Regions from separate parts of the Mycolicibacterium rhodesiae NBB3 genome, predicted to be linked through region 1. Evidence: predicted binding sites of a transcription regulator. Region 1 holds the regulator's gene; the other holds the start of a gene.
What was found. Region 1 encodes LexA, which represses DNA repair genes until DNA is damaged. Its sites were predicted from a motif close to CGAACANNTGTTCG; they were not measured.
Positions count from the first base shown of each region.

Region 2: cofD (2-phospho-L-lactate transferase) is a predicted target of LexA. The motif match lies at 2,982-2,995, and genes of this name have one in related genera.

Region 1 covers NC_016604.1:5,663,966-5,671,741, forward strand. Annotated here, with positions in the region: gene MYCRHN_RS27235 (PhzF family protein) at 1-578, shown strand, start outside; gene nrdR (transcriptional regulator NrdR) at 587-1,057, opposite strand; gene MYCRHN_RS27245 (LysM peptidoglycan-binding domain-containing protein) at 1,220-1,669, opposite strand; gene lexA (transcriptional repressor LexA) at 1,878-2,579, shown strand; gene MYCRHN_RS27255 (sunset domain-containing protein) at 2,576-4,642, opposite strand; partial or broken gene MYCRHN_RS31725 (molybdopterin-dependent oxidoreductase) at 4,986-6,275, shown strand; gene mbp1 (microaggregate-binding protein 1) at 6,377-6,616, shown strand; gene hflX (GTPase HflX) at 6,676-7,776, opposite strand, start outside.
Region 2 covers NC_016604.1:436,715-444,490, forward strand. Annotated here, with positions in the region: gene MYCRHN_RS02050 (phosphomannomutase/phosphoglucomutase) at 1-1,362, opposite strand, end outside; gene MYCRHN_RS02055 (DUF3499 domain-containing protein) at 1,448-1,867, opposite strand; gene MYCRHN_RS02060 (metallopeptidase family protein) at 1,999-2,421, shown strand; gene MYCRHN_RS33230 (WhiB family transcriptional regulator) at 2,491-2,907, opposite strand; gene cofD (2-phospho-L-lactate transferase) at 3,203-4,204, shown strand; gene MYCRHN_RS02075 (coenzyme F420-0:L-glutamate ligase) at 4,201-5,541, shown strand; gene MYCRHN_RS02080 (NUDIX hydrolase) at 5,538-6,080, shown strand; gene manB (mannose-1-phosphate guanylyltransferase ManB) at 6,129-7,208, opposite strand; gene MYCRHN_RS02090 (glycosyltransferase family 2 protein) at 7,205-7,776, opposite strand, start outside.

The sequences.
Region 1 (7,776 bases):
GGATCGCCACCGAATTGGGTTACAGCGAAACGATATTCATCGATTTTCCGGAAGGTGGGGCGAGCACAGCCCACGCGCGGATCTTCACGCCTGCCGTCGAGCTGCCCTTTGCCGGACATCCGACTGTGGGCGCTTCGTGGTGGCTACGCGAGCAGGGGTATGCGATCAAGACGTTGCAGGTCCCCGCGGGCATCGTGCAGGTGATCTATGACGGTGACCTGACAGCAGTGAGCGCACGCGCGGAATGGGCCCCGGACTTCGCGATCTATGATCTCGGCTCCGTCGACGAACTGATGGCCGCGGATCCCGCCGACTACTCCGACGACGTCGAGCACTACTTGTGGACCTGGCTCGACCGATCCGCCGGCAAGATTCGGTCTCGGATGTTCGCAACTCACCTCGGCGTTCCGGAGGACGAGGCGACCGGTGCCGCCGCGGTACGCATCACCGACTACCTGAGCCGCGATCTGGACATCGTGCAGGGCAAGGGATCGATGATCTCGACCGAGTGGAGCCCCGAGGGCTGGGTGCGGGTGGCGGGCCGCGTGGTCAGCGACGGCACAAAGCACATCGACTGACGAGCAGTTCAGTTCGGTGCCGGCTCCGGCGACTTGCGATGCTCACGCAGCGCCTGGATTTCGCGCTCGAAATCCTCGGCCGAGCTGAATCCACGGTAGACGGAGGCGAACCGCAGGTATGCCACCTCGTCGAGGTCGCGGAGCGGCCCGAGGATGGCCAGCCCCACCTCGTTACTGGGCACTTCAGGTGAACCCGCCGCGCGCACCGCATCTTCCACCTGCTGGGCGAGCAGATTCAGCGCGTCGTCGTCGACCTGTCGCCCCTGGCAGGCGCGACGCACACCCTTGACGACCTTCTCCCGGCTGAACGGTTCGGTGACGCCGCTGCGTTTGACCACTGCGAGAACCGCGGTCTCGACCGTCGTGAAACGACGACCACACTCCGGACACGATCTGCGGCGCCGAATGGCTTGGCCTTCGTCGGTTTCCCGGGAGTCGACGACCCTGGAATCGGGATGGCGACAGAACGGACAGTGCATCACCGCTCCTTCGCCGAGCCAACAAATGACTACCTCAACCGCCTCTGAGCGTACCTGCGTGGCAGTCCGCCAGCCCAGATTCGTGCCCAATGCGGCGGGCCTCGTCATTGCCCGTGCGAATACGCTTGTGCGGTCGAGGTTTTCACCGGACACGACACACCGTCAGCTGATTGGCGCGATCAGCGTCTGGCCGGCGTGCACTGAGACGGAGTCGAGGTGGTTGAGTTCGCGGATCCGGTCGACGACCGGGCCCACCGGTGCGTCGGGGGCCACCCGCCCGGCCACCTGCTGCAGCGTCTCGCCGGTCTGCACCTGGACCACGGCCAACCGGTCGGGCACCGGCGCCGATTCCCCGACGACCCCGCCGAACTGTGCCACCAGGCCGAGCCACACCGTGATCCCGGCGGCGACCAGCGCCAGCAGGACCGTGGTGACCGGGGTGATCGGCTTGCGACGATGCGAGGCGCGCGATACCAGCACGCCCGAGTTGCGGTACCGCACCGGTGCACCGCCCGGCCGACGCGAAACAGGGCGCCGCCGGGCGCCGGCAGGCCGAATTCCGGGCCTGACCACTGGTATTGCCCGGTTCTCCCGGGTCTCGAGAATCGTCATCTTCCTGCCTTCCGGTTCGAGTCTTTCGCTCTTGTGTTCGAACATACTCGATCATCTGTTCGATTAATAGAACATGTGATCGAACTGTTGCCGAACGATATCGCGGCCCACCGACAAGTCCTGTCCGCCCGCATCCGCACGCCGGCAGCGCGCGACACGCCTCGAACACATGTTTGATTAATCGTCGGCCAAGGGCTACATTCGCGCCATGGATTCGGACAGCGGTACCCCGAACGGCACGGACAGCACGGGTGGGCGCGGTGGGCTCGATACTGGTCTGACGGAGCGTCAGCGCACCATTCTCGACGTGATCCGCGCCTCGGTGACCACCCGCGGCTATCCCCCGAGTATCAGAGAGATCGGCGACGCGGTCGGCCTGACATCGACGTCATCGGTGGCTCATCAGCTGCGCACCTTGGAGCGCAAGGGCTACCTGCGCCGCGACCCCAATCGTCCGCGTGCCGTGGACGTGCGCGGCGCCGACAGCCTCCCCTCGATCGTCGCCACCGATGTCGCCGGGTCCGATGCTCTGCCGGAGCCGACATTCGTACCGGTGCTGGGCCGCATCGCCGCCGGTGGACCGATCTTGGCCGAAGAGGCTGTCGAGGATGTCTTCCCGCTACCACGAGAACTGGTCGGCGAAGGTTCACTGTTCCTGCTGAAGGTGGTCGGCGACTCCATGGTCGACGCGGCGATCTGCGACGGCGACTGGGTGGTCGTGCGTCAGCAGAACGTCGCCGACAACGGTGACATCGTGGCCGCGATGATCGACGGCGAGGCGACGGTGAAGACGTTCAAGCGCACCCGCGGTCAGGTGTGGCTGATGCCCCACAACCCCGCATTCGACCCTATTCCCGGCAACGACGCAGCCGTGCTGGGCAAGGTTGTGACGGTCATCCGTAAGGTCTAGCGGACGTCGTCGTCGGCGACGAAACCGTTCACCCGTGCGAGTTCTTCACTCGCGAACCATATTTCGGCACTGGCGTCCTCGTACATCGTGCTGCCGGGCGCCCAGTACACGCCTGTCTTGGTGTTGGCCTTGACCGGATATCCGTCCGGCGCCTGGTTCGGGTCGTCGAGCGGCATCAGGAACGCTATCCGCGGCTCGGGCTCGTCGACCTCGATTCGCGCGTGCCGCCCGGTGTCGGTGAGCGGATCGCGGGCGATCACCGGGGGAACGGTGATGACGGCCGTCGGCGCGGTGTCCACCGCGTCGGAGTCCTCATCCTCGGCGGGTTCGACAGATTCGACGGGTTGGTCGGGTTCGTCAAAGGGTGCCGGCGGCTCCTCCTGGACGTCCGGCGGAGGGGCTCCCCACACGTCGTCGTCCGGTGCGTGAACCTCGTCGCTGCGCAGCCACTCCTCGACATGAGACCGATCGTCGTCATGCGGTGGTGCCTCTTCGCCGTGCGGCAGGTCGTGCCCGTGGGGCTCATCGACACCGTGGGGAGCTGACCCCAACCCCTCACTGGCGTAGCGGTCGCCGAACATCGCCGCGGCGTACTCGTCGTCGGTGGTCATTCGCTCAGGTGAGCCGCCAGTGCCGTAGGCGCTTTCAGACTCACCTCCGAACCTGTTGTCCGCCATCGGATAACCGTCCGGCGCGAAGGGGTCTTCACCCTTGCGCCGCCGCAGCAGTGTCGCCAGCAACACAGCGCCGACGAGGATCACCAACGGCACCAGTGCCAGCAGCCACCACCAGCTGAACTTGAACCAATTCTTACCGCCGGAATCGTCGGATGCCTGCGAGCCGTTGGGTGCCTCGGGCGACTTCTGCCCCGGGACCTCGAGGCCGGACAGTTCGGAAGCCAGATTCGCCGGTTCGGTCGTGAATTGGTTCTTCGACCGATCCCACGAGACGACACCGCCGCTGAATCTCTGCGTGACGACATCGCCGGCTTCGGTCTGATCGGCCATCGGCGCGCCCAGCGCGCCCTTCGCCCCTTCCAGCCGGTCCCACGCCGCCGCCATGGCGCCGCGCACGATCACCGCACCGTATTCGGGCGTCCAGAAGATGACCGGCTTGTCCTCAGCAGCAAAGCTGCTCATGCGGCTCTCGGTGGCGAGCCCGCCGTCGACCTCGCTGCTGATCGGGAAGCCGAGATCACCCTCGGGGCCACCCACGCTCTCGTACTTGGCCAGCACCTGGCCGGTCACGACGTTCGCGCCGGTCGCCGGCGTGTAGAAGATCGCGCCGCCGGCGAAGTTCTGCCGCAGGCCGTCCTTGCCGATGGGGGTCGCTTCGCCCTCGGCGGCGCCAAGGGGACCCAGCGCTCCCCCGGCGGCACGCCTGGCCGCGTTGATCGCCGCTTCGGGGTCGTCGGGAATCTTCAGGTCGCCGAGACGCGCCGCCAACTCCGGCGGCACCGTGGTGAAGGTCTTCTTCCGGAGGTCGTATGACAGTTCACCGCCCGTGAACTTCTGGCTGACGACACTGCCGCGGTAGACCTCATCCTCCGCAGGGACGCCGAGCTCTCCCGCCGAACCCCCGAGCGTGTCCCACGCGGCGTTGATCGGACCGCGGACCACTCGCGCGCCAGTCGCAGGGGTAAAGAAGATCACCGGCTTGTCCGTCGCGCTGAACGTGACATTGCGACTGTCCGGCGCGCGGCCTGGGCCCTCATCGATGGTCGGGAAGCCGAGATCGCTGTCGGCGGGTCCGCCCAGCGACTCGTACTTCTCGAGGATCGCGCCTTGCACGAAGTGCGCGCCGGTGGCCGGCGTAAAGAACATCTTGCCGCCAGCGAAGTTCTGACCGAAGCCCTCTCCGATCGGGTAGACGTCGCCGTTCCTGGGCCCCAGTGCCCCGCCGTCACCACCGCTGGCCTCCCACGCCGCCGTGATGGCACCGTTCGCGTCGGCCTCCGGCTGCGCCGCCGTAACCGGTGCCAGCAAAACAGTCGTCGACACCGCCAGCAAACCGATGACCACTCGAGGCATCACCATGCGGCGCCGACTCTTCTGCCTGCTCATTCACCCTCCCGCAGTCGGCCAAAATTCCATGAAACGTACCGCGCCCGTCAACTGTCCGTCAGATGACGGCAATAACCAAGGGACACACCAGACTCTCGAAGAGAAAATACCCCGACAAAGCGCAATAACCTGGGAACTTGCGCAGTGAAGCGCCGAATCGCGTTGCCGCGGCGCTGAACGCACGGTCCTAGAGTCAAAACCCGTGCCACCCATGCCGACCAGCCTCGCCCCACTGAGGTGCATTCACCGCGAGCGTCGAATCCGGCGAAATCGCCTCCGTCACCCCGCTTGAGGACGATGCCGACCCTTCCCCCTGCTCGCGAATCTGCCCGGCTCGATCCGTCACAGATCCCGCATTGCCACTGCGGCCGTCCGGCGCGGCTGGCTGCGTGACGGGCCTGGTGCCTCCACCATGCGCGCGCCGACGAATTCGTCGGCGTCTCATGGGAGGAACTCACCGACCTGCCGGCGGCTGAACTTCGCCGCGTTGCCGACACTCGCGGCAACGAGGCGATCTACGGCGGCTCATACGGGTGGGCCGGCGCGGGCAGATTTGACCATGCTCAGAGCCAGGTGCACCGCTTCTTGAATTTTCTTGGCGGCTACACATTTTCGCGACACTCCTACAGCTTGTGCGCGACGGGAGTGATCATGCCGCGGGTGGTTGGCACCCACGACGACCTGTTCAAGCGCTCGAAAGAATGGGAAGTCATCGTCGGACACACCGATCTGCTCGTGCGCTTCGGCGGTTTGGCCATGAAGAACACCGGCATCAATCATGCTGGGACCACCTCCCATCCGGCCCGCGCTGCACGCGGCGGATGGCGCACTGCCGCACCATCGTCACCGTCAGCTGGTCGTTGCAGCGAACACGACACGGTGAGCAGGCACCGTGGATGGGACTGACCCTGGCGGCCATGCTCGGCGAGATCGGCTTTCGCGGAGGGGGTTTCGGTCATGGCAACGGGTCGATGAACTAACCTGGGCTGCCGCCTCTGCGCTGCAGACTCCCCTCGCTTCCGCAAGGCCTCAACCCGGTGCAGACCTTCATCCCCGTCGCCGCGATCAGCGCCATACTTTTGAATCCGGGCAAAAAAGTTCGATTACAACGGACGCCGATTGACCTATCCCGACATCAAGTTGGTCTATTGGGCCGGCGGCAATCCCTTTCACCATCACCAGAACATCGCGCGGTTGCGCCGGGCGTTGGGTCGGGTCGACACGGTCGTCGTGCACGAGCCGTACTGGACGGCGATGACCAAGCACGCCGACATCGTCGTCCCGTCGACCACCGCGTATGAACGCGATGACTATTCGGCTTCGCTAAACGACCCTCTGTTCGTAGCGATGCCCGCCCTCGCCGAGCGGTTCACCGAGGGCCGCACCGTGCAGCAGTGGCTCGCGCATCTCTATGACAAGTGCTCTGCCGGAATGGAATTCGCGGTGCCGATGTTCGACGAGTTCTGGCGCCTTGGCCGGTTGCGTCTGCCGACCGAGCCCGGATTGACCTTGCTTGGTGGTTTTCGCCGATCCCGTCACACACCGGCTCGGCACTCCCAGCGGACGCATCGAGATCTTCTCCGACGAGAACGCCTTCTCCTACGACGACTGCGCCGGTCACCCGGCCTGGTACATCGACCACGGGTGACGCTTCGACGTGACGTATCCCACATTGGTTTGCCGCGATGTTCGAAGGGGAAATACCAGGTCACCAACGAAAGGGAGGAACCTCTAATGTCGGACGGAAACAGCGGTCCCGAGGAAGCCATCAAGGGCGTCGTCGAGGGCGTGAAGGGCAAGGTCAAGGAGGTCGCAGGCGCGGTCGCCGGCCGTGACGACCTGTACCGCGAGGGCCAGGCGCAGCAGGACAAGGCCGACGCCCAGCGCGATGCGGCGAAGAAGGAAGCCGAAGCCGACGCAGCCCGCGCAGCCGCCAAGACCGCTGAGAAGCGGCAGGAGGCTGAGCAGAACTAGCTCACCGCACGAGAGGCCCCCGAATCCCTTTGGGTCGGGGGCCTTTCGGCTGTTCGTGATCAGAACGTCGCGAACTCACCCAGTGTGGCGGCGAGCGAGACCGGTACGCGCGCCTTGATCCTCGTACCGTCGGCGGTGTGCTCGGTGGCGTCCACCCGGCCGTCGGCATGCACTTTGTTGACCAGATCACCGCGGTCGTACGGAATTGTCACGTCGACCGCCGTGTCCGTGGGAGCGACCAACTCGGCCATCCGCTGCTGCAGCCGCTGCAGACCCTCACCGGTGTGCGCGGAGACGAACACCGCATCCGGCAGCGCGCGCCGCAACTGAGCCAACGCGAGGTCATCGGCGGCGTCGATCTTGTTGACCACCACCAACTCTGGCGCAGGCTTGTGCTGGTGGTCGACGATCACCTCGTTGACCACTGTGCGCACGGCCCTGATCTGCGCCAGCGGGTTGACGTCGGAGCCGTCGACGACGTGGACCAAGAGGTCGGCGTCGACCACCTCTTCCAGCGTGGACCGAAACGCCTCGACGAGCTGGGTGGGAAGATGCCGTACGAACCCGACGGTGTCGGTCAGGACGAACGCCCTACCGTCTTCGAATTCGCCACGGCGCGTTGTCGGTTCGAGCGTTGCGAACAGTGCGTTCTCCACCAGCACACCGGCACCGGTCAGCGCGTTGAGCAGGCTGGACTTACCGGCGTTGGTATACCCGACGATCGCGATCGACGCCGCGTCACTGGCCAGTCTGCGGCTGCGCTGGGTGTCGCGGATCTTCTTCATGTCCTTGATCTCGCGACGCAGCTTGGACATCCGCTCGCGGATGCGTCTGCGGTCGGTTTCGATCTTCGTTTCGCCGGGTCCACGGGTACCTACGCCGCCCCCGGCCCCGCCGGCACGGCCGCCGGCCTGCCGCGACATCGACTCGCCCCAGCCGCGCAGCCTGGGCAACATGTACTCCATCTGCGCCAGCGTGACCTGAGCCTTGCCTTCGCGGCTGGTGGCGTGCTGGGCGAAGATGTCGAGAATCAGCGCGGTGCGGTCGATGACCTTGACCTTGACCGCCTTCTCCAATGCGGTGAGCTGGGCCGGGCTGAGTTCGCCGTCGCAGATCACGGTGTCCGCGCCGGTGGCGAGTACCACCTCGCGCAGTTCGGC
Region 2 (7,776 bases), 1.2 Mb from region 1:
GACCGTTTGGGAGATCTGTCCGACGATCTCGTCGACTTCTTCGATCGTCCGTGCCTCGACGTTGAGCCGCAGTAGCGGTTCGGTGTTGGACATGCGCAGGTTGAACCACGACCCGTCGCCCAGATCGACGGTCACACCGTCGAGGTGGTCGATCGAGTGGATCCTCGCGCCGTATGACAACAACACCTTGTCGACACATGCCTCGGCGTCGGTGACGGTGAAGTTGACCTCGCCCGACGCTTCGTAGCGTTGATAGTCGGCCATCAGGTCGGACAACGGCCGGTTCTGTTCACCGAGCGCCGCCAAGACATGTAGCGCCGCCAGCATGCCGGAGTCAGCACCCCAGAAGTCGCGGAAGTAGTAGTGCGCCGAATGTTCTCCGCCGAAGATCGCGCCGGTGTCGGCCATCAGCCCCTTGATGAAGGAGTGTCCGACGCGTGACCGTACCGGGGTGCCCCCGCGCTCGGCGACGAGTTCCGGAACGGCGCGGGACGTGATCAGGTTGTGGATCACCGTCGCGCCGATCTCACGCCTCAGTTCCCGCGAGGCGACCAACGCCGTCACCGCTGAGGGCGAGACCGGCCGCCCCTTCTCGTCGACGACGAAGCATCGGTCGGCGTCGCCATCGAACGCCAGCCCGATGTCGGCTCCGGTCTCCAGCACGAACGCCTGGAGGTCGACGAGGTTGGCGGGATCGAGCGGATTCGCTTCGTGGTTGGGAAACGTGCCGTCGAGCTCGAAGAACAGCGGAGCGAGCGTGATCGACGGGATCGCGCCCAGCACAGCGGGAGTGGTGTGCCCACCCATCCCGTTGCCCGCGTCGACGGCCACCTTCATCGGCCGCATCTCGGCCAGGCTCACCAGAGACCGCAGGAACTCTCCGTAGTCGGCCAACACGTCGCGGTCGGACTTCGTGCCGCGGGGCCCGTCATGCGTGGGCACCCCGGCGATGACCTCATCGCTGATGACGGTGAGTCCGGTGTCCCTGCCGACGGGCTTGGCTTCGGCCCGGCACAACTTGATGCCGTTGTACGCGGCAGGATTGTGGCTCGCAGTGAACATCGCGCCGGGGCAGTCCAGCAGACCCGAGGCGAAGTACAACTGGTCGGTGGATGCCAGGCCGATGCGCACCACATCGAGACCCTGCGCGACGACGCCTTCGGCGAACGCCTCCGACAGCGCCGGTGAGCTGTCCCGCATGTCGTGACCGATGACCACCGTCGTGGCGTTCTCAGCCCGCATCAAGCGGGCGAACGCACCACCGATCTCACCGACGAACTGTTCGTCGAGTTCGTCGCCGACCAGACCCCGCACGTCGTACGCCTTGATGACACTGCGGACAGCCGCGGCGGGCCGGGACATAAAACTCCTTGAGACGTGGACTGCTGGCGCCAGCCTAGCCGTCGAACGGCTGCGGCACGGCCACTAGTACTCGCCTCGGTCCGCGCTATTCGGGCGGGTCTGGCAACACCCGCAGGTGGCCCCGCCGCCGTCCGTTGGTGTCGGACCTGCGGGCGGGTGGCGCCATCAACGCTCCGCCCGACATCCCGGTGACCGGATCGGAAAATCCCGCGGCCACTCCGTTGATGGGCGGCGCCACATCACGCCCTTCGCGTACGGCCTCGGCGAGGGCTACCAGATCGTCCTCGTCGGGGTGCGACGGCAGCGGACCGGCGTGGCGGACCAGCTCCCAGCCGCGCGGCGCGGTGATACGGCTGGCGTGCAGGACGCACAGGTCCCACGAATGCGGCTCGGACACCGTGGCCAGCGGGCCGACGACTGCCGTCGAGTCGGAGTACACGAAGGTCAGCGTCGCCACCGCGTAGTGGGGGCACCCGGGCCGGCAGCAGCGACGGGGAACGTTCACAGCGAGAGGCTATCGTGCGCAAACGATGCAAGCCGCCGGACACGCGCGGCATGTTCAGTGTCGATCTTGAACCGTTACGATCTGTGTTCGTGGCGGATGGACGCGGACACCGATCACGCCGCGGCCGCGAAATGCGCGGACCGCTTCTGCCGGCGACGGTGCCCGGCTGGCGCAGCCGAGCCGAACTGTTCGACATGGCCGTCCTGGAGGCCTACGAACCGATCGAACGCCGGTGGCAGGACAGAGTCTCCACGCTGGATATCGCCGTCGACGAAATTCCCCGTATCTCGCCGAAGGACCCCGAGAGCGTGCAATGGCCGCCTGAGGTGATCGCCGACGGCCCGATCGCACTGGCCCGGCTGATCCCAGCGGGTGTTGATGTCAGAGGTAACGCCACGAGGGCGCGAATTGTGTTGTTCCGCAAGCCGATCGAACGACGGGTGAAGGACACCGTCGAACTCTCGGACCTGCTGCATGAAGTCTTGGTGGCCCAGGTGGCCACCTATTTGGGCGTCGAGCCCTCCGTCATCGATCCGACGATCGAAGACGAGTAGGGCGCGCCTAGATTGCGATGTGGGGGCACCTCCCGCCCGAAGGGCAGGGGGACGCTTGCGCGAAGAGCGTTAGATGACGCCGCGCTTGAGGCGACGGCGCTCACGCTCGGAGAGCCCGCCCCAGATGCCGAAGCGCTCGTCATGCGCCAGCGCGTAGTCAAGGCACGCGTCGCGCACCTCGCAACCCTGGCAGATGCGCTTGGCTTCGCGGGTCGAGCCGCCCTTCTCGGGGAAGAACGCCTCGGGGTCGGTTTGGGCGCACAGCGCCTTCTCCTGCCAGAGGTCGTCTTCCGGCGTAAGCATTGCCGGGATTGCCGGCAATGGCGGCGCCACATCAATCGGGGCGGGCACCAGACTCAACTGGGGACGCCGTGGCGTCTCGAACGGTGCCGGTCCGGTATTGGTGTGCGGCGCGCTGTCAACTGAGCCAAGCAGCCGATCGTCAAAACGGACCACGTGATCGAAATCGCTGTACTCAAAAGACATTTTCCGCCTCCTCACCTGGTGTCGTAGATCCGTAAAAAAGAGCCCCACTTTTATTCTGTGCGGCCATCTCAATTCGAACATATGATCGAATCTCGGTCTGCGACACCGAAACCGGCCGGCCAACCGCGAAATGACACTGGTGTGATTACACACGCGTTGGCTGTCGGGGTCAAGCGTTGGAACAGAAATTCATACCATTCCGTGACCCGATTTCGGCGCGTCGAAATATCGGCGTGTCTGTCACACCCACGGCCACATGCTCTCGCCGGCGCCCGACGGCCTAATGTCGGTCACTGTGAAGGTCACCGTTCTGGTCGGCGGCGTCGGCGGCGCACGCTTTCTCCTCGGCGTTCAGCACCTGTTGGGCCTGGGCCAGTTCGGCGATGCCGGCACCTCTTCGACGCATGAGTTGACCGCAGTGGTCAACGTCGGCGACGACGCCTGGATGTTCGGTGTGCGGATATGTCCGGACCTCGACACCTGTATGTACACGTTGGGCGGTGGTATCGACCCCGAGCGCGGCTGGGGCCATCGTGGTGAAACCTGGCACGCCAAGGAGGAACTCGCCGCGTACGGGGTGCAGCCGGACTGGTTCGGCCTCGGCGATCGCGACCTCGCTACCCACCTTGTACGCAGTCAGATGCTGCGGGCCGGATATCCGTTGTCACAAGTGACCGAAGCGTTATGCGCCCGATGGTCACCGGGTGCGCGGCTCTTGCCCGCCAGCGACGATCGCAGCGAAACCCATGTCGTCGTCACCGATCCCGAGGACGGCGAATCGCGTGCGATCCACTTCCAGGAGTGGTGGGTGCGCTATCGCGCCCAGATACCCACGCACAGCTTCGCGTTCGTCGGCGCCGATACGGCATCAGCCGGTCCAGGCGTCGTCGAGTCCATCGAGACGGCGGACGTCGTCCTGCTGGCTCCGTCCAACCCGGTCGTGAGTATCGGATCGATCTTGAACATCCCCGGCATCCGGGGTGCGCTGCGCACGACGACGGCACGGGTCATCGGCTACTCCCCCATCATCGGCGGTAAGCCGTTGCGCGGCATGGCCGACGAATGCTTGTCGGTCATCGGCGTGGCCAGTACCTCCGAAGCGGTCGGCAACCACTACGGGGCCCGCAGCGGTACCGGCATCCTCGATGGCTGGCTCATCCACGAGGGTGATCACGCCGAGATCGACGGTGTGGAGGTGCGTGCGGTGCCACTGCTGATGACGGAACCGGCGACGACGGCCGACATGGTGCGCGCAGGCCTCGATCTGGCCGGGTTGAAGCTGGACCCACGCCCATGACAGAACATGGATCTGCCGGCGCCGTCGAAATACTGCCGGTTCCAGGACTTCCCGAGTTCCGGCCCGGCGACGATCTCGCTGCCGCCATCGCTACGGCCGCACCCCGGCTACAAGACGGCGACATCCTGGTGATCACCAGCAAGGTGATCTCCAAGTGTGAGGGCCGCATCGTCGACGCGCCTACCGACCCCGAAGAGCGAGACATTCTGCGGCGCGAGCTGATCGACGCAGAGGCGGTGCGGGTGCTCGCACGCAAGGGCAAGACGCTGATCACCGAGAACGCCATCGGGCTGGTGCAGGCGGCGGCGGGGGTGGACGGCTCCAATGTCGACTCGGCAGAACTCGCGCTACTGCCCACCGACCCGGACGGCAGCGCCGCGACCCTGCGGGAGAGGCTGCGCGAACACCTCGGCGTCACGGTCGGGGTCGTGGTGACCGACACGATGGGACGGGCGTGGCGCAACGGACAGACCGACGTCGCGATCGGCGCAGCGGGACTGACGGTGCTGCACGGCTACGAAGGATCCCAGGATCGGCACGGGAATGAGTTGATTGTCACCGAGATCGCCGTCGCCGACGAGATCGCTGCCGCGGCCGATCTCGTCAAGGGCAAGCTGACGGACATACCTGTCGCGGTGGTGCGGGGACTGTCCCTGCAGGACAACGGCTCCGGCGCGCGTGATCTCGTGCGGACCGGCGAGGACGATCTGTTCTGGCTGGGCACCGAGGAGGCGATTGCGCTCGGGCGCAGCCAGGCCCAGCTGCTGCGGCGGTCGGTGCGCGCTTTCAGTGGCGAGCAAGTGGCCCCCGATCTGATCGAGGCCGCCGTCGCCGAAGCACTTACCGCACCGGCGCCGCATCACACCCGACCGGTGCGGTTCGTGTGGATGCAGGATCCTGCCCGTCGACTGGCCTTGCTCGACCGGATGAAGGCAAAGTGGCGGACGGACCTGGCGGGCGATGGGCGAACCGCCGATGCCGTCGAACACCGCGTCAAACGTGGCCAGATCCTTTACGACGCACCCGAACTCGTGATCCCGTTCATGGTGCCCGATGGTGCGCACAGCTACCCCGACACCGAACGCACCGCCGCGGAGCACACGATGTTCACCGTCGCCGTCGGTGCCGCGGTGCAGGCTCTGTTGGTGGCGCTGGCGGTACGTGGAGTGGGCAGCTGCTGGATCGGCTCCACCATCTTCGCCGCCGATCTGGTGCGCGACGAACTCGGCCTGCCCGCCGACTGGGAGCCGTTGGGCGCCATCGCGATCGGCTATCCCGAAGCGGGTTCTGGACCGCGCGACCCGGTACCGACCGATGACCTACTGGTGCGCAAGTGACCCTGCACGCGTCGGCGGTGCACGTGCTGACCGACTGGGAGGCGCCCGATCCCGCCCAGGACTCCCTGCGTCATGCCGTCCTGGCGTTTCTGGCCGCACGACCCGACGGATGCCTGCGCACCTGCGTGCCCGGTCACGTGACAGGTTCGGCTCTCGTCGTCGACGCCGAAGGGACTCACGCGTTGCTCACCCTGCACCCGCGGTTCGGTCGGTGGCTGCAACTCGGCGGGCATTGTGAGGAGTCCGACGCCGACATCGTCGCCGCCGCACTGCGGGAGGCCACCGAGGAGTCGGGCGTCGACGGACTGGAGATCGATCCATCGATGGCCGCGCTGCACGTTCATCCGGTGACGTGTTCCCTCGGGGTGCCCACCCGCCATCTCGACATGCAATTCATCGTGCGTGCCCCCGCGGGTGCTGAGATCGCCCGCAGCGATGAGTCGTTGGACCTTCGGTGGTGGCCGTTGGACGGGCTTCCGGAGGACACCGACTTCGGGCTGACGCAGCTGGCGGCCGCCGCCTCGCAACGCAATCTGTGATTTCGGTGCGCCGGCGATCGGTGAGCGATCGTATGCGCGCCGAAGTCGCTAGATATCGGTGGAGTAGCGGATTCCGCCGTCGGGAATCGTGACTCCGGGCCATACCCGCGCACCACGTAGCAGCTCACAGCGCGCACCGATGTCGGCGCCGTCACCGATCACGCCGTCTCGAATCAGCGCACGGGGTCCGATGCGGGCGCCGAATCCGATGATCGAGCGCTCGATCACGGCGCCCGCCCCGACCTTGGCGCCGTCGAAGATCACGGCCCCGTCCAGCCGTGCGCCACCGGCGATTTCGGCGCCGCGGCCGACCACCGTGCCGCCGATCAACAATGCGCCCGGCGCGACACTGGCGCCGTCGTGGACGAGCTCCTCACCGCGTTGGCCGCGCAACGCCGGTGACGGCGCGATACCGCGGACCAGGTCGGCGGAACCGCGCACGAAATCCTCGGGTGTGCCCATGTCGCGCCAATAGGTGGAGTCGACGTAGCCGCACACGCGCATCCCGTCGGCGAGCAGGGCCGGAAACACTTCGCGCTCGACGGAGACCGCGCGTCCCTTCGGAATGCGGTCGATGATCTCGCGTTTGAACACATAGCACCCGGCATTGATCTGGTCGGTGGGCGGATCCTGCGTCTTCTCCAGAAAAGCGGTGACCACACCGTCGGCATCGGTTGGGACGCACCCGAACGCGCGAGGGTCTCCAACGCGCACCAGGTGCAGGGTCACGTCGGCGTTCTTGTTCTCGTGGCTGTCCAGCATCGCGCGCAGGTCGGCTCCGGACAGCACGTCGCCGTTGAAGACGAGCGCAGTGGGATGGCGGAGCTTCGACGACACATTGGCGATGCCACCGCCCGTGCCCAACGGTTCATCCTCGACGACGTAGTCGATCTGCAGGCCCAGCTTGGACCCGTCACCGAACTCCGACTCGAACACCGCCGCCTTGTAGGACGTGCCGAGCACGACGTGCTCGATGCCGGCATCGGCGATCCTCGACAGCAGGTGCGTCAGGAACGGCAGCCCCGCTGTCGGCAGCATCGGTTTAGGAGCCGACAGGGTCAGCGGGCGCAACCGGGTGCCCAGACCACCGACCAATACGACGGCATCTACTTCGGCCGGATTCATCAGCGCCGTCCTTTCGCCTGCTTACGCCTGGCATTGCGTACAACCAACCCCGCGCGCGCCGCGAGAGCGGCCTTGATCGTCCATCGCAACGGTGCCTGTGACCAGTGTGAATACCGATCCGCCAGGAAAGTGTAGGTACTGGTGTGGTGAGCAGCCAAGTTCCGTGCCGGATCGCGGCCCGTCGTGTGCCCCTTGTCGTGCAAGATCTCCGCCGACGGCACGTACACGTTCTGCCAACCCGCGCGGCCGAGGCGATCTCCGAGGTCGACGTCCTCCATGTACATGAAGTAGCGCTCGTCGAACCCGGCTATCTCCTCGAACGCTGCCCGCCGCAACAACAGGCACGACCCCGACAGCCATCCGACTTCGCGTTCGCTGGGCTCGAGCCTTGCCTGGCGGTAGGCCGCGGTCCACGGGTTGGACCGCCACAACGGCCCGATGACCGCGTGCATGCCGCCCCGGATGAGGCTGGGCTGATGCCGCGCCGACGGGTACACAGTCCCGTCCGGGTCGCGGATCAGCGGCCCCAGCGCACCCGCGCGCGGCCAGCGAGCCGCCGCATCCAGCAGGA